Regions from separate parts of the Kitasatospora sp. NPDC002040 genome, predicted to be linked through region 1. Evidence: riboswitches for the same ligand, from Rfam matches in the RefSeq annotation. Region 1 holds a riboswitch; each other region holds the start of a gene.
What was found. Region 1 has a riboswitch for cobalamin ahead of ABT118_RS19245 (cobalamin biosynthesis protein). Riboswitches for the same ligand answer to the same signal wherever they lie in the genome.

Region 1 (6,618 bases):
CCCGGCGGAAGCCGTCGTTCTCCAGCGCACCGTGCCAGGTGGTGCCCCGGACGGACCCGACCCGGCAGCCGTCCAGGAACGGTTCCCCGCCCTCGACCGTCACCACGCCGTGGTGGATCTCGTACCCCTCGACCCGCTCGCCGAAGGCCTCGCCGACCGGACGGGCCAGCACCTTCTCCCGGCCGAACACCACCCGGGTCGGCAGCAGGCCGAGCCCCTGGACCGTCCCGGCCTTCGACTCGACCGCGTCCTCGATCACCTGACCGAGCATCTGGTACCCGCCGCAGACCCCGAGCACCGGCCGCCCGGCGGCCGCCCGGGCCTTCAGCACCGGCTCGATCCCGCGCTCGCGCAGCCAGGCCAGGTCCGCCACGGTGGCCCGGGTGCCGGGCAGCACCACCAGGTCGGCGTCGGCCAGCTCCTCGGCCCGGGTGGCCCAGCGGACCAGCACGCCCGGTTCCTGCGCCAGCGCGTCCAGGTCGGTGAAGTTGGACAGCCGGGGGAAGCGGACCACCGCGACCCGCAGCACGTCCGCCCCGACCGGGCCGCGGACCGAGCCCTGGTCCACCACCGTGGTCAGGTCCAGCGAGTCCTCGGCGTCCAGCCACAGGCCGGACAGCATCGGCAGCGTGCCGAGCACCGGACGCCCCGTCAGCTCGCGCAGCATCTCCAGGCCGGGCGCCAGCAGCCGGGCGTCGCCCCGGAACTTGTTCACGAACCAGCCCGCCACCAGCGCCTGGTCCTCGGCCGACAGCAGCGCCAGCGTCCCGTACATCGCGGCGAAGACGCCGCCCCGGTCGATGTCGCCGACCACCACCACCGGCAGCTTCGCCGCCGTGGCCAGGCCCATGTTGGCGATGTCGCGGTCCCGCAGGTTGATCTCGGCGGGCGAGCCCGCACCCTCGCAGACCACCACCTCGTACCGGCTGCGCAGGTCGGCCAGGCACTCCAGTGCCCGCTCCAGCAGGACCGGCTTGCGCTCGCGGTAGTCCAGCGCGCCGACCTCGGCGACCGCCTTGCCGAGCAGCACCACCTGGCTGCGGCCGTCCGCGCCCGGCTTGAGCAGCACCGGGTTCATCGCCGCCTCCGGCTCCACCCGGGCGGCCTGTGCCTGCATCGCCTGCGCGCGGCCGATCTCGGCGCCGTCGGCGGTGACGAAGGAGTTCAGCGACATGTTCTGCGCCTTGAACGGCGCCACGCTGACACCCTGTCGGGCCAGCCAGCGGCAGATGCCCGCGGTGACCACGCTCTTGCCCGCGTCGGAGGTCGTCCCGGCGACCAGCAGAGCGTTCATCGCTTCCTCCACGAGTACAGTGCCCGGCCGGTCACGGTGACCGCCAGTGCCAGGGCGCCGACCCGCCGGGAGAGCGTGCAGGCCCGTTCGATGTCATCGACCGTCACCGGCCGCAGCTCGCCGCCGAGTACCGGCCGGTGCTCGACACGCTCCCCGTACCGCAGCGTGCCGCCCAGCTGGACGCCGAGTGCTCCGGCGAAGGCCGATTCGGCCTGGCCCGCGTTCGGGCTGGGGTGTGACGAGCCGTCACGGCGCCAGACCCGCCAGGCGGTGCGCGGCTCGGGCGCGGCCGCCACCGTGAGCAGTGCGGTCAGCCGGGCACCCGGCCACCCGGCCAGGTCGTCCAGGCGGGCCGAGGCCCAGCCGAACCGCAGGTGGCGCGGGGAGCGGTGGCCCACCATCGCGTCCAGGGTGTTGACGGCCCGGAAGGCGAGCAGACCCGGCGTGCCGGCCAGCGCGCCCCAGGTGAGCGCGTTCACCACGGCGTCGGCGGTGTTCTCGGCCACCGACTCCACCACGGCGCGGGCGATCTGCGGCCCGTCCAGCGCGCTCGGGTCCCGCCCGCACAGGTGCGGCAGGCGCTCGCGGGCGGCGGCCAGGTCGTGCTGCCGGAGCGAACGGCCGATGGTGCGGGCCTCCCGGGTCAGCGAGGTGCCGCCCAGCACCGTCCAGGTCGCGGCGGCGGCGAGGACGGCCCGGGCGACCGGGGCGTCCTTCAGGGCCCGCTCCGCGAGCACGGCCCCGGCCGCGACGGTGCCCACGCAGGCGGCCGTGTACGCGGCCCCGGCCGGACGGTGGTCGCGCCACAGCCGGCGCTCCAGCCGGGACGCGGCCGAGCCGAACACGGCCACGGGGTGGCCCCGGCGGGGGTCGGCGAACTGCGCGTCGGCGAGGTAGCCGGTGACGGAGCCGAGCAGGAAGGGGAGCGCGGGGGTCAGCCTGCGCACGACGGGGGGAGGTCGTCGCGGTCCTGGGCAGGCGGCATGGCGTGCGTGTCCTCACTCAGGGTCCGCGCCCTGGATCGACGTACCGGGGGCGAGAGTCTCCTGGCTTCCGGGTCCGACACACCCTCGGGCCTTCCAACAGCCGCCTGGGCGGGCCGTCGTGACCATATGTCGAGCGTGCTCCCCGGTGACAGTGGCGGGACCGCGCCGGATTCGCACCGGCTTCCTCTACTTGCCTCCGTTTGGCTGAAGGATCCCATCACGCGCCTCGATCGGCCGTCAACAAAGGGCGCGGAGGGGTTGGTCACACGGACGTTCGCCCCGCCGTGCGGGGGGTGCCGGGCCGGGTGAAGCTGGCCCTGGCGCGGCGCAGGTCCGCGTCCGGACTGGAGGACGGTCATGACCGATCTCGGCAAACTTCTCGGGGGACTGCTCGGCGGCGGGGGAAGCGGGGGCGGAAGTGGAGGCGGGGGTGCGGGGAATCTGCTCGGCCTGCTGCTGGGAGCGCTCGGCGGCAGCAAGGGAGCGTCCGGCGGCCTGGGCGCGCTGCTGCAGCAGCTGACCCAGGGCGGGCTGGGGTCGCAGGCCCAGTCCTGGGTCGGCACCGGCGACAACCACCCGGTGAGCGGCGCCGAACTCGCCGCCGCCCTGCCCGACCAGGAGCTGGACGCGCTGGCGCAGCAGGCCGGCCTCTCCCGCGAGGAGGCCGCCGACCGGCTCGCCGCCCAGCTCCCGGGCGCGGTCGACCAGCTCACGCCGAGCGGCGAGGTGCCGAGCCCGGCCACGCTCGAGCAGCTCTTCGGCAAGCAGAACTGAGACCTCACCCACAAGCCCGGGGCGCCGCCCGCGCGGCGGAGCCGCACCTCGGCAGCGCCCTGGGCCCCGGGTGAGGCACTGGTTGATCGAACGTGTGCCGAGCCCCGCGACACTCGAGCAGCTCTTCGGCAAGCAGACCTGGGCTCGTGGTGCTGCGGACGGGCGGCTCCGCCGTCGGGGCGCCCTGCCCGACCGAAGTCGGCACCGCCCGCGCGGCGGAGCAGCGCCCCGGGCGGACGTACTGGTTGATCGAACGTGTGCCTACCTCCGAGTAGGAGGGCTGATCGGGCGTCAGCATTGGTGCGATCCGCCAAAGGCCCGGTGAGGGGGGCCCGGGGGCTTCGTGTGTTCAGCGGGTGATCGGGGCGACGGGTGCGGGCCTAGCGTCTGGTGGCATGCGACGCAGACCGCCCACCCCCGCGCCCGTGCCCTTCTCGCCGACGGCGGCCCGGGCCCATCGGGCCGGGCTCGGCCTGACCCCGGACCAGGTCGCGGAGGGGATGGCCGCGCACGGGGTGCGGCTGCTGCCGATGCACGTGATCGGCTGGGAGACCGGCGAGTTCCGGCCGTCCGAGGAGGAGTTCATCGCGCTCTCCCGGGCGCTCTGGTGCCCGCCCGCCCAGCTGATGGGCGCCGCGCCGGCCACCCTGCGGGACTTCCGGGTGGCCCGGGAGCTGACCCAGGACCAGGCCGCCCGCCGGATCGGCATCGCGCTGCGCACCTACGAACAGGCCGAGCTGGCCGGCAAGTGGGTCGGCGACGCCGAGCAGACGTACGAGCTGGCCCACGCGCTGGGCATCGGACTGCGGATGCTGGTGCGGGTGACCCACCGTCAGGACGAGCTCGACCGGTGCCTGAAGCAGTGCGTGGAGGGGCGCTGGCAGTCCCAGGTGAAGCCGGTGGCCCGGCTGGTGCCGGTGCCCCGGCAGGTGCTGGAGCAGACGCTGGCGGAGCTCCAGGGCGAGTACCTGGTGCCGATGCACTGGGGCTCCGCCCCGGCCCCGGCCGACCAGCAGCCGGTGAAGCCGCACGCGCAGCGGTTCTGGGAGCTGCTCGCCGCGCACCGGACCGAGATCCCGGTCTGACGGGCCGTCGGCTCCCGGACGGCCCCCTCCCGGTGGCAGCGCGCCACCGGCGCCGGTGGAATGGACCGCATCGTCCCGTCCACAGCACACCGGGGAGCGCAATGCGTTGGGGAACCGCGGCCATGGTCGCCGCCGCCGCAGTCGGAGCCGGTACCGCAGCCGTCCTGCTGCTCGGCCGCAGGGCGTCCGACGGAGTGCTGCGACCGCGTGTCGCCGAATCCGGGGCGGGGGCCGACCTTCGGGTGCACGGCCTGGCCGCCGGCGAAGTGGTGCTCACCCGCGGCATCGCCACCGCCCGCCCCGGCCAATACGCGCTGGAGTGGAAGGACGGCGGCCACGCGGTGGTCGGCGCGGTGCTCGGCACCGGTCCGCAGACCGTCACCCGCCGGCTGGAACGCGTCGACAGCGGGGTGCTGGCGCCCGGCACCGAGGTCGAACTGACGCCCCGGGTCCTCACCGGCGACCCGCGCTCGGCACTCGGCCTGCACTACACCGACACCGCGGCCGAGGGCGAACTCGGCACCCTGCCCGCCTGGTACGTCGACGGCAAGCGCGGTACCTGGGTGATCCTGGTGCACGGCCCCGGCGCCGACCGCTCGCAGGCACTGCCGGTGCTCCCGGTGCTGCACCGGCTCCAGCTGCCCGCGCTGGCGGTCACCTACCGGGGCGACGCGGGCGCACCCGCCTCGCCGGACCGGCTCGGGCACTTCGGCGAGACGGAGTGGCAGGACGTCGACGCGGCGATCCGGCTCGCCCTCGACAGCGGCGCGGGCCGGGTGATCCTGTACGGCTGGTCGGTCGGGGCCACCATGGTGCTCCAGGCCGCCGCCAGGACGGCCTGGCGGGACGCGATCGCCGGGCTGGTGCTCGACTCCCCGGTGCTGGACTGGTCCCAGACCGTCCGGCGGGAACGCGCCCGGGCCGGCGTGCCCGCCCCGCTGGCCGAACTCGGTGCCCTGGCCGCCGAGGGCCGCTCCGGGGTCGACCTGGCCGGTTTCGCCCGGCTCGCCGCCGGGGCCGACCTGCACGTGCCGACCCTGCTGCTGCACAGCCCCGCCGACTCGATCGCCCCCTGGGACGCCGCCGCCCGGCTGGCCGACCTGCGCGGCGACCTGGTCAGCCTGCACCCCGTCCCGCACGCCGAGCACGCGGCGCTCTGGAACGCCGACCCGGCCGGATACACGGAGACCCTCCGCCGCTGGCTCACCCCGCTGCTCTAGGGCCGGTGCTCCAGGGCCGCCCCGGGCCGCCGTGCGGACCGTGAAATGACCGTTGGCGTCTGGTTTGCCCCCGGCTCGTGAAAAGGCGATGTGACAGAAGGCCCACGCACGGGGAAGACTGCACGGCGTGACGTCTCGGAATTCGCGCGACCGTGATGCCCCGCTCCCGCCGACGATCGGTACCGGGGCGACGGTGACCCGTCTCCCCGGCACGGCCCGCCGCGGTGACACCGCACAGCCGGGCAGCACCCCCACCCCCCGCCGCCGTACCCCCGCACCCAAGCCCGGCCGAGGCCGCTCGCCGGTGCCGGACGGCTTCCCCGCACCCGCCGAGCTGGCCCCGCTGGCCCGCCGGATGCTGGCCGACGCGGTCCGGATCGCCCGCTGGGCCGGCGAACTCGACGAGGTCGACAAGCGCGGTGAGCTCCTCCCCGAGGACGCCCGCGCCGCCGGCCGCGCCCTCGCCATGACCGTCGGCGCCGCCGCCAACGCCTGGGGCCAGGCCCTGCTGGTCGGCCTGGTCGAGGCCCGCGACGGCGGTGCCACCCCCGGGTGGCGCCTGCACGCGTGGGAGCACGACGACGAGGCCGTGATCCGCGGCTGGTCCGCGCTCTTCGACGCCTGGACGCTGGTCGCCCCGATGCCGCCCGCCGCGATGCGGGGCGTCTTCGCCGTGCTGGCCGGACAGGCCGTGGACCAGGCGCCCCAGCTGCTCTCCTTCCTGCACCTGGTGGACGGCCCGGTGGCCGACAGCGAGCTGCTGGAGCTGCTCCGCCGGGGCCTGGACGAGCGCCGGGTCGCCGCCGGGGCCACCCCGCTGTCGCCCGTCCCACACGCCGCCTCCGCCGTCTCCGCCGTCCGCGGCACCTGCCGCGAGCCGCAGATCGACACCCCGCACTCGCCGGCCGACGTGGCCGCGGTGCTGGACTGGATGCTGGACGGCCTGGCCGCCGTCGGCGCCCTCTCCCGCCAGGACGAGGCGGCCGAGCTCTCCCCGCTCGGCCACTGGGCGGTCCGGGCCAAGCTGGAGGAGATCTGCACCGTCGCGCAGACCGCCGCCGGGCACATCGAGCAGGACGCGCTGGAGCTCCTGGACGCCTGCGCCAACTACTCGCCCGGCCCCGCCAGGGCCGAGTACCGCGCCTGGGTCGCGGCCCGGCCGGTGGACCGCGCGGTGGCCGAACTGCTGGACGCCGCCCGGGGCGACGACGCGCTGCTGCGCGGCCTCGCCTTCGAGGCGCTGCGGGTCGCCGGGGGCA
Region 2 (6,618 bases), on a different contig from region 1:
ACCGACACCCTCACGGTGCAGGTCCCGGTCAACTCCCGCAAGCCGCAGCTCAAGACCGCCACGCTGAACCTGTGCAAGGCCGGCGCCGGCATCGAGGACGCGCTGGAGAAGCAGCTCCGGGTGGTGCTCACCCAGAGCCTGGACGTGGTCGCCCTGCAGGAGACGGCGGGCACCGCCGCGCAGACGCTGGCCGATGCGCTCGGCTGGTACGCGTACCAGAGCGCGGGCAGCGTGGGCATCCTGAGCCGCTACCCGCTGGCCGAGACCACCGCCGCCACCGCCGAACTGCCCGCCGCCGGTGTCACCGTGCAGCTGCCGGGCAACCACAGCGTGCGGTTCTGGGCGGCCCACCTGGACGAGGCGGACTACGGCCCGTACGCCGTGCAGGACGGGCGCAGCGCCGAGGCCACCGCGGCGAGCGAGACCGCCTCCCCCCGCGGCCGGCAGGCGCTGGCGCTCGCCGCGCTGGTCAAGGCGGACCTCGCCGCCCGCAGGCCGGTCGTGCTGGCCGCCGGTCTGGCCTCGCCGTCCCACCTGGACTGGACGCCCGCCACCGCCGCCGCGCACAGCGGTGTGACCGCGCTGAACTGGCCGGTCACGGTGGCCCTGCAGAACGCGGGCCTGGTCGACGCCTACCGGCTGGCCCACCCCGATCCGGTGGCGTCCCCCGGCACCACCTGGTCCGTCACCCGGACGCTGCGCGGCAGCAGGCCCGAGCCGCAGGACCGGATCGACCAGGTGCACTTCGCCGGAAAGCTCACCCTGGTCGAGGCGCACGTCCTCACCACCGGCTGGCCGCTGCCGGAGCCCGGCGCCGCCGCCAACGGCTGGCCCTCGGACACCGCCGCCGCCGTCGCCACCTTCACGCTCTGAGAGGCCGACCGATGACTCCCCAGCTCAGCCGTCGCACCTTCGTCTCGGCCACCGCCGCCGCCGGTGCGGCCACCGTGGCCGGCCTGGCCGGCGCCCCCGAGGCGGAGGCCAAGGACAAGTCCCGTCCTGGCACCGTGGCCGACGTGAAGCACGTGGTGATCCTGATGCAGGAGAACCGCTCCTTCGACCACTACTTCGGCACCCTCAACGGCGTCCGCGGCTTCGACGACAAGCAGGCGCTCCAGTTCCCCGACGGCGGCAACGTCTTCCGCCAGCCCGACGCCGGCCGCAGCGACGGCGGCGTGATGCTGCCCTACCGGATGGACACCAGCAAGTACAACGCCCAGAACGCCGGCGGCCTCGCCCACGACTGGGCCACCGGCCACCAGGCCATCAACAACGGCGCCATGAACAAGTGGATCGCCGCCAAGGGCGAACGCGCCATGGGCTACTTCACCCGCGCCGACATCCCCTACCAGTACGCCCTCGCCGACGCGTTCACCATCTGCGACGCCTACTTCACCTCGCTGGCCGGGCCCACCGACCCGAACCGCCTCTACCTCTGGACCGGCACCTCCGGCCCCGGCGTCGACGGCACCACCGGCCCGTGGATCGACAACACCCCCGTCACCGACAACCCCGTCGCGGACTGGACCACCTACGCCGAGCGGCTGCAGAACGCCGGAGTGAGCTGGCGGGTCTACCACAACCCCAGCAAGGACGAGCGGACCGGCGACTACGACGACAACGCCCTCTCCTACTTCAAGCAGTTCCACAACTTCCCCGCCACCGACCCGCGGTACATCAACGCGATGACCAAGTTCGACCCCACCGCCTTCGACCAGCACTGCAAGGCAGGCACCCTGCCCACCGTCTCCTGGCTGGTGGCCCCCTACCTCTTCTCCGAACACCCCAACGCAGGACCCGCCTACGGCGCCCACTGGGTCAACACCGCACTCCAGTCACTCATGTCCAACCCCGAGGTGTGGAAGCACACCGCCTTCCTCGTCATGTACGACGAGAACGACGGCTACTTCGACCACATGGTGCCGCCCACCCCCGAACCCGGCACCCCCGCCGAGTTCACCCAGGGCCGCGCCATCGGCTTCGGCAACCGGGTGCCGCTCTGGGTCGCCTCGCCCTGGTCGCGCGGCGGCTGGGTCAACTCCCAGGTCTTCGACCACACTTCGGTGCTGCGCTTCCTCGAGGTCGTCACCGGCGTCCAGGAGCCCAACATCTCCGCCTGGCGCCGCGCCGTCAGCGGCGACCTCACCAGCTGCTTCGACTTCGCCAAGCCCGACTACTCGATACCGGCCCTGCCCGACACCGCCGCGCTGATGGCCAAGGCCGACGCCGCCGCCTCGCTCCCGGCCGTCAAACTCCCCGCCACCGGCAGCCAGTCGATGCCGCCGCAGGAGCCGGGCGAGCGCCCCCACCGCAAGCTGCCCTACGGCCCCGGTGCCGAGGTGACCATCGACCGGAGCACCGGCCGGATCACCTGCACCATGACCAACACGGGCACCGTCGGCTACCCCTTCGCCGTCTACCCGAACATCGCCTTCCCGTTCGCCGGCACGCCGTTCACCGTCGCCCCGGCCGCGAGCAAGGCCTACGTCTGGGACGCCGCCGCCACCGACGGCCGGTACGACTTCACCGTCCACGGCCCGGACGGCTTCGTCCGCCGCTTCGCCGGCACCGTCACCCGCGCCGAGCAGACCGACGTCCCCGTCCCCTCGGTCGAGGCACTGGTCAACCGCAACAAGGTCGCCCTGCACCTGCACAACGACGGCGGCACGGAGGTGTCGTTCACCCTGTCCCCGAACGACTACGCCGGTTCCCCGCAGACGGTCTGGGTCGCTGCCAACAAGCAGGCCACCGTCAACTGGCCGCTCGACAACGGCCGTTACGACGTCACCGTGACCGCCGCCACCGGCACCCGCTTCACCCGCCGCTACGCGGGCACGGTGCACTGACCCCTCCCCCTACGGGCCCCGCCGCCGCCCTCGGCGGGGCCCGCGCCGGACCGCCGTCGGCCCACCGCCCGACGACGCCGTTCGGACGGCCCCGAAGGATCGCCCTCGGGGTCACCTGCGAGTGCCCTCCCGTCCCTGGCCGACGGGCCGGGTCGGCTGGGAGGGTGGCGGGGACAGGGCGCAGGAGCGGTCCCACCGCACCGGTGCCCTGCTTTCGTCTCCCCGATCGTGAAGAGCCACCATGCACCTCTCCCCCTCCGCCCCCGCCCGCCGGGCCGGCGCCGTCCTGCGCCGGAGCCTCCGCCGCCTCACCCGTGCCGCGGCGGTGGCGGTCGTCACCACCGCCGCCCTCCTCCCGCTGTCCGTGCCGGGCACCGCCCACGCCAGCGGGACGGACAACCGGGACGCGTACCGGAACCTCGGCGACGCCCCGCTCGGGGACTGGATGTCGCAGTTGGGGCCGAACACGCCGCTGACCGCGATGTCGATCCCCGGCACGCACGAGACGCTCTCCCTGCACGGGGGCAACGCCGTGCAGACCCAGCAGGACTTCGGCGACAGCGCGGCGACGCTCAGGGCGCAGCTGGACCGCGGCATCCGCGCGATCGACATCCGGGTCCGCGTCATCGGCGGCACCTTCACGATCCACCACGGCACCTTCTACCAGACCGCCAACTTCGAGGACGTGCTGAAGAAGGCCCAGTCGTTCCTGGGCGCCCACCCCGGCGAGACCGTCGTGATGCGGCTGAAGGCCGAGTGCAACGGCTCCACCGGCAGCTGCACCGACGAGCCCGCCTCGGTGGACCAGACGGTGCGTCAGCAGATCTTCGACAACTACGTCGCCACCTTCCCCGGCCTCTTCTACAACGACGGCCGGCGGACCGATCCGCCCACCCTGGGGCAGGCCCGCGGCAAGATCGTGCTCGGGTTCTTCAACGGCCCCGGCGGCGGCGACTACTCGGGCTACGGCCTGAACGGCTTCGAGGCCCACACCCAGGACACCTGGAACGCCGCCGACGCGCCGACCAAGTGGAACCTGGTCAAGAAGAACCTCGACGCAGCCGTCGCCGGCAGCACCAAGCAGACCTTCGTGACCTACACCTCCGCCTCCAACGCGCCGCTCGGCTACGGGCCGGACGAGATCGCGGGCGGCACCAGTGTCCTGCGCGGCAAGGAGCTGGTCTGGGTGCCGGGCGTCAACGAGCGGCTGATGGACTACTTCAACAGCGGTGGCGGGAAGGGCCGCCTGGGCATCGTCATGATGGACTTCCCCGGCTGGGCCCCGGTGTACGACCTCATCATGCGCAACCAGGACCTCAAGTCCCGCGAGGGCGACCCGGCGATCTGGCGGGTCAGGGCCGACAAGAGCTACGCCGACACCAAGTACGGCCGCTGCATGGTCCGCGGCCCCGAGTTCGACGACAACGCGGACGGCGGACTGGTCACCCAGCGCGCCTGCCAGGCCACCGCCCCGAGCAGCCACCAGTGGACCGCCACCGACCCGAAGGACTCCTTCGACGGCAAGGGCTACTACTGGCTCAAGGCCGCCAACGGCAAGTGCCTCACCGTGCCCTACAACAACGGCACCCCGCCCGGCGCCGGCACCCAGCTGTTCTGGTGGCCCTGCGAGACCCGCTGGTTCTCCGGCAGCCAGATGTGGAACGTCATCCCCACGCCGCTCCCGGACGGCACGGGCTACAAGTTCATCAACTACTGGACCGGCCTGTGCCTGATGGTCGACCCGTCCACGGCCGCGCAGTCCGGCGGCAAGGTCGTCCAGGGCAGCTGCCCGCGCTGACGGCTGCCCGTCCCGCGGGGGTGACCCGCGGGACGGGCCCGTTCGGGCATCGCCTGCGTCTCGGAGTGCGGACGGGGTGGCGGGTTGTGCTCCTGGTGCCCCGGTTTCGTTCTATGGTGGCCCTGTAGCTGGTTCGCGCTGCCCGCCAGGCAGATGCGTCGTAAGAGGGAACCCGGTGAAGCCGATCGATCGGCCAGTCCGGGACTGCCCCGCAGCGGTGAGTGGGAACGACCGCCGTCATACGCACTGGGTCCGGAACGGGCCTGGGAAGCGACGGCCAGTAGGTGACCGCCCTTCCAGGGCGGCCGTGCCCGCGAGTCCGAAGACCTGCCCGCTGCCCGCACGCGACCTTTCGCGCGCGGAGATCTCGGTGACCTCGTGGGCGGGTCGGCGGACGGCAAGGCGGGCTCGGCGCTGTTGACGCGCAGACGGTCCCGTCCTGTTCCGTACCCCTTCGCGCCTGACGTCCCGTCATCGGGGACCAGGAGACAGACTCGCGAAGGAGAGTCCCTTGACAGTGCGTTCCGCCGCCACGGCAACCCGGGCCACCGTGCACGGCTACCCCCGCCAGGGCCGCAACCGGGAGCTCAAGAAGGCGATCGAGGGGTACTGGAAGGGCACGGTCACAGCCGAAGCCCTGCTCACCGCCGCCGCCGGGCTGCGCCGGGAGAACTGGCAGCAGCTCACCGAGGCCGGCCTCCACGAAGTGCCCACCGGTGACTTCTCGCTCTACGACCACGTACTGGACACCACGGTCGCGGTCGGCGCGATCCCGGCCCGCCACCGCGCGGCCGTCGACGCCGACGCACTCGACGGGTACTTCGCGATGGCGCGCGGCACCCAGGAGGTCGCGCCGCTGGAGATGACCAAGTGGTTCGACACCAACTACCACTACCTGGTGCCCGAGTTGGGCCCGGACACGGTCTTCACCGCCAACCCCGCCAAGGCCGTCACCGAGCTGCGCGAGGCCGTCGAACTCGGCCACCGGGCCCGGCCCGTGCTGGTCGGCCCGGTCACCTACCTGCTGCTGGCCAAGCCCGCCCCGGGCGTGGCCGCCGACTTCCAGCCGCTCACCCTGCTGGACCGGCTGCTGCCGGTCTACGCCGAGCTGCTGGCCGAGCTGTGGACCGCCGGTGCGGACTGGGTCCAGCTGGACGAACCCGCACTGGTCCAGGACCGCACGCCGGCCGAACTCAACGCCGCCGCCCGGGTCTACCGCGAGCTGGGCGCCCTGACGGAGCGTCCGAAGCTGCTGGTCGCCAGCTACTTCGACCGCCTCGGCGAGGCGCTGAAGGTGCTGGCCAAGTCGCCCGTCGAGGGCCTCGCGCTGGACTTCACCGGCCCCGCCGCCGCCAACCTGGACGACCTGGCCGCCGTCGGCGGCCTGCCCGGCAAGCGCCTGGTCGCCGGCGTGGTGGACGGCCGCAACATCTGGATCAACGACCTGGAGAAGTCGCTCGGCACCCTGGCCACCCTGCTCGGCCTGGCCGACCGGGTGGACGTGGCACCGTCCAGCTCGCTGCTGCACGTACCGCTGGACGCCACCGCCGAGCGCGACCTCGACCCGCAGATCGCCCGCTGGCTGGCCTTCGCCCGGCAGAAGGCCCGGGAGACCGCCCTGCTCGCCCGGGGCCTGCGCGAGGGCGCGAGCGCGATCACGGCCGAACTCGCCGCCAACCGCGCCGACCTGGCCTCCCGGGCCGGCTCCGCGGTCACCCGGGACCCGGCCGTCCGGGCCAGGGCTGCGGCTGTCACCGCCGAGGACACCCGCCGCGCCCAGGCGTACCCGCAACGGGCCGCGGCGCAGCGCGCCCGGCTGGCCCTGCCGCTGCTGCCGACCACCACCATCGGCTCGTTCCCGCAGACCGGCGAACTCCGGCTGGCCCGGGCCGATCTGACGGCCGGTCGGATCGGTGCCGCCGCCTACCGGGAGCGGATGGAGGCCGAGGTGCGTGAGGTGATCGCGTACCAGGA
Region 3 (6,618 bases), on a different contig from region 1:
GTTCGTCCGGTGGCTGCTGGACGCGGTGGCGCCGCTGGCGCCGGGCGTCCGGGGCCCGGCGGTCGCGGCCGCCGCCGCTGTCGCCGCGGTGCCGGACCCGCCGGTGCTCGATCCGCGCGGCTACCGCAAGGTCGAGCCGGTGGCGGTCTGCCCGCTGCCGGAGCAGCAGCAACTGCTGGCCTTCGCACCGGAGTCGGCGCGGTTCCACTGGCTCAACGAGCACGCCTGGCTGATCTACGCGCTGTGCGACGGCGGTTCGACGGCCGAGCTGGAGGCGGCGTACGCCGAGCAGACCGGCGGCCCGGCCGACGCCCGGCTGGCGCTCGGGGTCGCCGGGCTGGTGGCGGCGGGGCTGGTGCGGCCGGTCGGGGACTGAACCGGCCCCGGACCGGCCGAAGGGGCGTACGGGAGTCCCGTACGCCCCTTCGGTGTTCAGGCCTAGAAGTCGTCGTCGAAGGCGACCGAGCCCTCGACGGCGGTCTGGTAGGCGCTGACCCGGCGCTCGAAGAAGTTGGTCAGCTCCTGCACGTTCTGCAGCTCCATGAAGCCGAACGGGTTGCTGGAGCCGTACCGGATCGGCATGCCGAGCCGGGCCAGCCGCTGGTCGGCGACCGCCTGGAGGTACTCCCGCATCGAGGCGGTGTTCATCCCCGGCAGGCCCTCGCCGCACAGGTCCTCGGCGAACTGGAGCTCGGCCTCGACGGCCTCCTCCAGCATCTCGGTGACCTGCTTGGCCATCGCGTCGTCGAAGAGGTCGGGCTCCTCCTGGCGGACGGTGTCCACCACCGAGAAGGCGAAGTCCATGTGCATGGACTCGTCCCGGAACACCCAGTTGGTGCCGGTGGCCAGGCCGTGCAGCAGGCCCCGGGACCGGAACCAGTACACGTACGCGAAGGCGCCGTAGAAGAACAGGCCCTCGACGCAGGCGGCGAAGCAGATCAGGTTGAGCAGGAAGGCCCGGCGGTCGTCCTTGCTCTGCAGCGAGTCGAGGTGGTCGACCGCGTTCATGTACTTGAAGCAGAACTGCGCCTTCTGGTGGATGGAGGGGATGTTCTCCACCGCGTCGAAGGCCGCCGCCCGGTCCTCGGGATCGGGCAGGTAGGTGTCGAGCAGCGTCAGGTAGAACTGGACGTGCACGGCCTCCTCGAACAGCTGCCGGGACAGGTACAGCCGCGCCTCGGGCGAGTTGATGTGCTTGTAGAGACTCAGCACCACGTTGTTGGAGACGATCGAGTCACCGGTGGCGAAGAAGGCGACCAGGCGGCCGATCATGTGCCGCTCGCCCTCGCTGAGCTTGGCGAGGTCGGCGACGTCGGAGTGCAGGTCCACCTCCTCGACGGTCCAGGTGTTCTTGATCGCGTCGCGGTACTTGTCGTAGAACGACGGGTAGCGCATCGGACGCAGCGTCAGCTCGAAGCCGGGGTCGAGCAGCATCTTCTCGCGGTCGGTGGTGCTCACTGGCAGGCCTCGCAGGACTCGGGGTTCTCCAGGGAGCAGGCGAGCGCCGCCTCCTCCTCCGGAGTGAGGGTGGTCGGGGCCGCCACGGAGACCGGGGCGGACGGCGCCGGGACGACGGCCTTCGCCCCGGAGGAGGAGGCGGCCTGGGCGATCCGGGTGGCCGGGCGCGAGCGCAGGTAGTAGGTGGTCTTCAGACCGACCTTCCAGGCGTACGCGTACATCGAGCTCAGCTTGCCGATGGTCGGCGCGGCCATGAAGAGGTTCAGCGACTGGCTCTGGTCGATGTACGGCTGCCGGGCGGCGGCCAGGTCGATCAGCGCGCGCTGCGGCAGTTCCCAGGCGGTGCGGTAGAGCGAACGGACCTCGGCGGGCAGCCAGTTGAGGTCCTGCACCGAGCCGTTGGACTCGCGCAGCGCGTCCCGGGTCTGCGCGTCCCAGACGCCCAGCTCCTTGAGGTCGCGGATCAGGTACGGGTTGACCTGGAGGAACTCGCCGGAGAGGGTCTCGCGCTTGAACAGGTTGGACACCTGCGGCTCGATGCACTCGTACACGCCGGCGATCGAGGCGATGGTCGCGGTCGGCGCGATCGCCAGCAGCAGCGAGTTGCGCAGGCCGGTCTCGGCGATGGTGGCGCGCAGCGCGTCCCAGTGGTCGGCCCACTGCGGCGCGGTGTCGAAGTGGTCCACGTGCAGCTGGCCGCGGGCGGCGCGGGTCTCCGCGTACGCCTCGTGCCGGCCGAGCTGGACGGCGAGCTCGCTGGAGCGCTCGTAGGCGACCAGCATGATCCGCTCGGCGATCAGGGTGGAGAGCCGCTTGGCCTCGGCCGAGTCGAAGTCCAGCCGGAGCTGGAAGAAGACGTCCTGGAGGCCCATCACGCCGAGGCCGACCGGGCGCCAGCGGGAGTTGGAGGTCCCGGCCTCGGTGGTCGGGTAGAAGTTGATGTCGATGACCCGGTCCAGGAAGGTCACGGCGGTGCGCACGGTGGCGTCCAGCCGGTCCCAGTCCATCGCGTTCAGCAGGTCGGCGGCGGTGGCCCCGGCGGCGACGTGGGCGCCGAGGTTGACCGAGCCGAGGTTGCAGACCGCGGTCTCGGAGTCGTCGGTGACCTCGATGATCTCGGTGCAGAGGTTCGAGGAGTGGACCACCCGGCCGGGCAGCGCGGTCTGGTTGGCGGCGCGGTTGGAGGCGTCCTTGAAGGTCATCCAGCCGTTGCCGGTGGTGGCCAGGGTGCGCATCATCCGGGCGTACAGGGTCTGCGCCGGGATGGTGCGGACGGCCTTGCCCGCGGCCTCGGCCTTCAGGTACGCGGCGTCGAACTCGGCGCCCCACAGGTCGACCAGCTCGGGCACGTCGGCCGGGGAGAACAGCGACCAGTCGGCGTTGGCGTTCACCCGGCGCATGAACTCGTCCGGGATCCAGTGGGCCAGGTTCAGGTTGTGGGTGCGCCGGGCCTCCTCGCCGGTGTTGTCGCGGAGCTCCAGGAACTCCTCGATGTCGGCGTGCCAGGTCTCCAGGTACACGCAGGCGGCGCCCTTGCGGCGGCCGCCCTGGTTCACCGCGGCAACCGAGGAGTCCAGGGTGCGCAGGAACGGGACGATGCCGTTGGACTTGCCGTTGGTGCCGCGGATCAGGCTGCCGCGCGAGCGGATGCGCGAGTAGGAGAGGCCGATGCCACCCGCGTGCTTGGAGAGCCGGGCGATCTGCGCGTAGCGGCCGTAGATCGAGTCCAGGTTGTCCAGCGGCGAGTCCAGCAGGTAGCAGGAGGACATCTGCGGGTGCTTGGTGCCGGAGTTGAAGAGCGTCGGCGAGGAGGTCAGGTACTCCAGGCGGCTCATCAGGGTGTACAGCTCGGCCACCTCGGCCACCGACTGCTCGGTGTCGCCGACCGCGAGGCCGGCCGCGACGCGGAGCAGGAAGTGCTGCGGGGTCTCGATCACCTTGCGGGTGATCGGGTGGCGCAGCAGGTAGCGGGACTGCACGGTGCGCAGGCCGAAGTACTCGAACCGGTCGTCGCCCTGCTGGTCGATCAGGGCGTCGAAGGCGTCGGCGTGCTTGGCCACGAAGGCGGCGGTGATGTCGCCGATCAGGCCCTCGGTGTGGCCGACCACGATCGAGGCGGAGAAGGAGACCGCGCCCTGGCCGATCGCCTCGTCCTGGATCTCCAGCGCGAGCAGGCGGGCGGCGAGCTTCGAGTACTGCGGGTCCTCGGCGATCATCGAGGCGGCAGCCTCCACGGCCAGCCCGCGCAGCTCGGCGAAGTCCGAGTTGGCGTTCCGGCCGCGCAGCGCAGCGGCCGCGACGTGGCCGGGGTCCACCTGGGGCAGGTCGATGCTGCGGTCGGTGAGCAGCCGAAGCAGCGCAGCACCGGGGTCGGTGTGTGCGGAGTCGGCAGAACCCTGGGAGGGCAGGGCAACTGAGGCAGCGATGGTCAAGGCGCTTCTCTCCTGGCGGCGGCGGTCGGCGAGGGGGCTACCGGACCACTGGGGCACAGGGGAGCGCGCGCAACGCCCGACGGCGTGCGCGATTCAACCCCCCTGGCCCACCCGCGAGGCCCGGACGTTACTGCTGTGCTGCATGGCGTCTGCGGGGAAGCCCTGTGGCACACCGTCGGCAGGTCATCGGACTCACGGGCACCCCTTGGGGCGCCTGCTCACCGCTGCGGGGCAGTCCCGGATTCGCACCGGGTTCCCCTGCTTCGACAGCGAGAGCGAGCATACATGTTGTAGTCCATCCAAGATGTAACCCCACATCTTGTGCGCGCAGCGTGTCGGGCTGACTCCTCGGCGGGTTCGGGGGCGGCGACGGGGGGCCGTCCGGCGCACACCCTCGGGCGCGCAAAGGGCACCGGACGGGCGGGGGGCGGTACGGCCCTACCGGGGGCGGCCCGCTCCGTACCCGCCGTATCCGCAGGCGGGTCCTGCGGGCAGCAGAATGTGGCGGACCGCACCGGGACTGGCCCGGCGCGGTCCGCCACAGGTGCCGGCGGTCAGAGGTCGATGACGTAGACGAGCAGCAGCACCCCCGGGCGGACCTCCCAGTCGCGCTCGGGGGCCCGGCGGAAGCCGAGGCGTTCGTACAGGCGGTGGGCCGAGGTCATCGAGGGCCGGGTGGAGAACGCCATGGCGGTCAGTCCGAGCTCCCGGCTGCGGGCCATCGAGGCGCGGACGAGCGCCTCGCCGGCGCCGCGGCCGCGGGCCGCCCCGCCGACCGCGAGCATCCGGATCTCGCCCTCGTGCGGGGCGGCGATGTCGGCGAAGCCGGTGCCGCCGACCGCGAAGGTCACGCAGCCGAGAAGCTGTCCGCTGCCAGGGTCGACCGCGACGAGGAGCTCGGCCTGTTCGAACCGGGGCCGGGCGTCGGCGAGCTTGGCGGCGTAGGGGCCGTCCGCGGGGCTGTGGCCGTCGCCGACGAAGGCTTCGAGGGTGACCGCTCCGACTGCTTCGAGATCGGCTTCGACGGCGCGGCGGATGACGATGTCCATGGCGACAGTGTGCCGGGGGCGGGGTCGGAGGGGGCGGGCAGGGTGCCCTGCAGCCGGGCGCCGGGCGCGGGGTCGTAGGGGTAGCCGCCGGGGCGGTGCCAGTTGTCCCGGCCGTGCCGGGAGTTGCGGTCGACGTCCCGGCCCACCAGCACGCCCAGCAGGGCGAACGTGCCGAGGATGCCGAGCAGGGCCAGGGTGCTTGCGACGGTCGAGGAGTCCATGTCCTCACTGTCCCGCCGCCCGGGCGCCGGGACGAGTGGCAGAAACGACCTATTGCATCGATATCCTGCCATCGGGCATTCTGGTGCCATGCTGCAGAACGTCGTGACCGTCGTGCTGGAAGAAGTCCACCCCTTCGAACTCGGCGTCGCCTGCGAGGTGTTCGGCCTCGACCGGAGCGACAACGGCCTGCCGGTGTACGACTTCGCGGTGGCCTCCGACCGGCCGGGCCGGCTCCGGACGCACGCCGGGTACAGCATCGACGTCGAGTACGGCGCCGAGCGGCTGGCCGGGGCCGACCTGGTGATCGCCGCCGCCACCACCGTCCGGGAGGAGTACCCGGCGGTGCTGATCGAGGCCCTGCAGGCGGCGGCCCAGCGGGGTGCCCGGGTGCTGTCGATCTGCAGCGGCGCCTTCCTGCTCGGTGCGGCCGGGCTGCTGGACGGCCGCCGCTCCACCACCCACTGGCGGCACACCGACCGGCTGGCCGCCCGGTTCCCGCTCACCCGGGTCGAGCCGGACGTGCTCTACGTGGACGAGGACCCGGTGATCACCTCGGCCGGCACCGCCGCCGGGATCGACGCCTGCCTGCACCTGGTCCGCAAGTTCCAGGGGGCCGAGGTGGCCCGGGGGATCGCCCGGCGGATGGTGGTCGCCCCGCACCGGGACGGCGGCCAGGCGCAGTTCATCGCCCGGCCGCTGCCGGAGGGCGACGAGGACTCGCTCGGCGGCCTGCTGGACTGGCTCCGCCGGAACCTGCACCACGAGCTGACGGTGGAACAACTCGCCTCCCGGGCCCACATGTCGCCGCGCACCTTCGCCCGCAGGTTCCAGCAGGAGACCGGCACCACCCCGCACCGCTGGCTGACCAACCAGCGGCTGCTGCAGGCCCAGCGGCTGCTGGAGGGCACCAACGAGCCGGTCGAGACGGTGGCGGCCAGCTGCGGCTTCGGCAATGCCGCCACGCTGCGGCACCACTTCACCCGCTGGCTCGGCACCACTCCGCAGGCGTACCGCCGCACCTTCGGTTAAAGGTGGTCGGTGCGGTTCCAGCTCTCGGGGTGAAGGGAATTGGCATGGTTCCGCCAGAGGCTGGTGGAGCAGTTGGCGACGGGGGGGAGATCGAGCAACTGGGATTCCGTCAGCCGGTCCAGGATGTAGCGGAGCATCAGCACCGGGCAGTCGTGCGCGACCACCAGAACGGGCCGCCCGTCCTCTTCCTCGCGGAGATCCCGCAACAGGCTCCGCATCCGCAGTGCGACGTCCAGAAACGATTCACCACCCGACGGCCGGTAATAGAGCTCGCCCATCTTGCGCCGCCTCGCCGCCTCGCCGGGGTGCTCCTTCTCGATCGCGGCCTTGGTGAGCATTTCCAGCACGCCCAGCTCGCGGTCCCGCAGCCGTTCGTCGTAGCGGACCGCCAGGCCGACCGGCACCGCCCCGAGCCCGCTCGCCTGGGC

Region 2: linked by a shared signal. The riboswitch ahead of metE (5-methyltetrahydropteroyltriglutamate--homocysteine S-methyltransferase) and the one ahead of ABT118_RS19245 (cobalamin biosynthesis protein) in region 1 are both predicted to bind cobalamin.
Region 3: linked by a shared signal. The riboswitch ahead of ABT118_RS12030 (ribonucleoside-diphosphate reductase subunit alpha) and the one ahead of ABT118_RS19245 (cobalamin biosynthesis protein) in region 1 are both predicted to bind cobalamin.

Annotation. Positions count from the first base shown of each region.
Region 1 is NZ_JBEOXV010000007.1:224,495-231,112, forward strand. It holds gene ABT118_RS19240 (cobyric acid synthase) at 1-1,294, opposite strand, end outside; gene ABT118_RS19245 (cobalamin biosynthesis protein) at 1,291-2,232, opposite strand; cobalamin riboswitch at 2,314-2,513, opposite strand; gene ABT118_RS19250 (YidB family protein) at 2,638-3,054, shown strand; gene ABT118_RS19255 (helix-turn-helix transcriptional regulator) at 3,450-4,139, shown strand; gene ABT118_RS19260 (alpha/beta hydrolase family protein) at 4,241-5,359, shown strand; gene ABT118_RS19265 (amino acid adenylation domain-containing protein) at 5,553-6,618, shown strand, end outside.
Region 2 is NZ_JBEOXV010000002.1:823,208-829,825, forward strand. It holds gene ABT118_RS09010 (endonuclease/exonuclease/phosphatase family protein) at 1-873, shown strand, start outside; gene ABT118_RS09015 (phosphocholine-specific phospholipase C) at 885-2,846, shown strand; gene ABT118_RS09020 (phosphatidylinositol-specific phospholipase C domain-containing protein) at 3,088-4,644, shown strand; cobalamin riboswitch at 4,757-4,993, shown strand; gene metE (5-methyltetrahydropteroyltriglutamate--homocysteine S-methyltransferase) at 5,156-6,618, shown strand, end outside.
Region 3 is NZ_JBEOXV010000003.1:380,155-386,772, forward strand. It holds gene ABT118_RS12020 (aKG-HExxH-type peptide beta-hydroxylase) at 1-376, shown strand, start outside; gene ABT118_RS12025 (ribonucleotide-diphosphate reductase subunit beta) at 439-1,434, opposite strand; gene ABT118_RS12030 (ribonucleoside-diphosphate reductase subunit alpha) at 1,455-3,884, opposite strand; cobalamin riboswitch at 4,051-4,179, opposite strand; gene ABT118_RS12035 (GNAT family N-acetyltransferase) at 4,445-4,939, opposite strand; gene ABT118_RS12040 (helix-turn-helix domain-containing protein) at 5,249-6,190, shown strand; gene ABT118_RS12045 (histidine phosphatase family protein) at 6,187-6,618, opposite strand, start outside.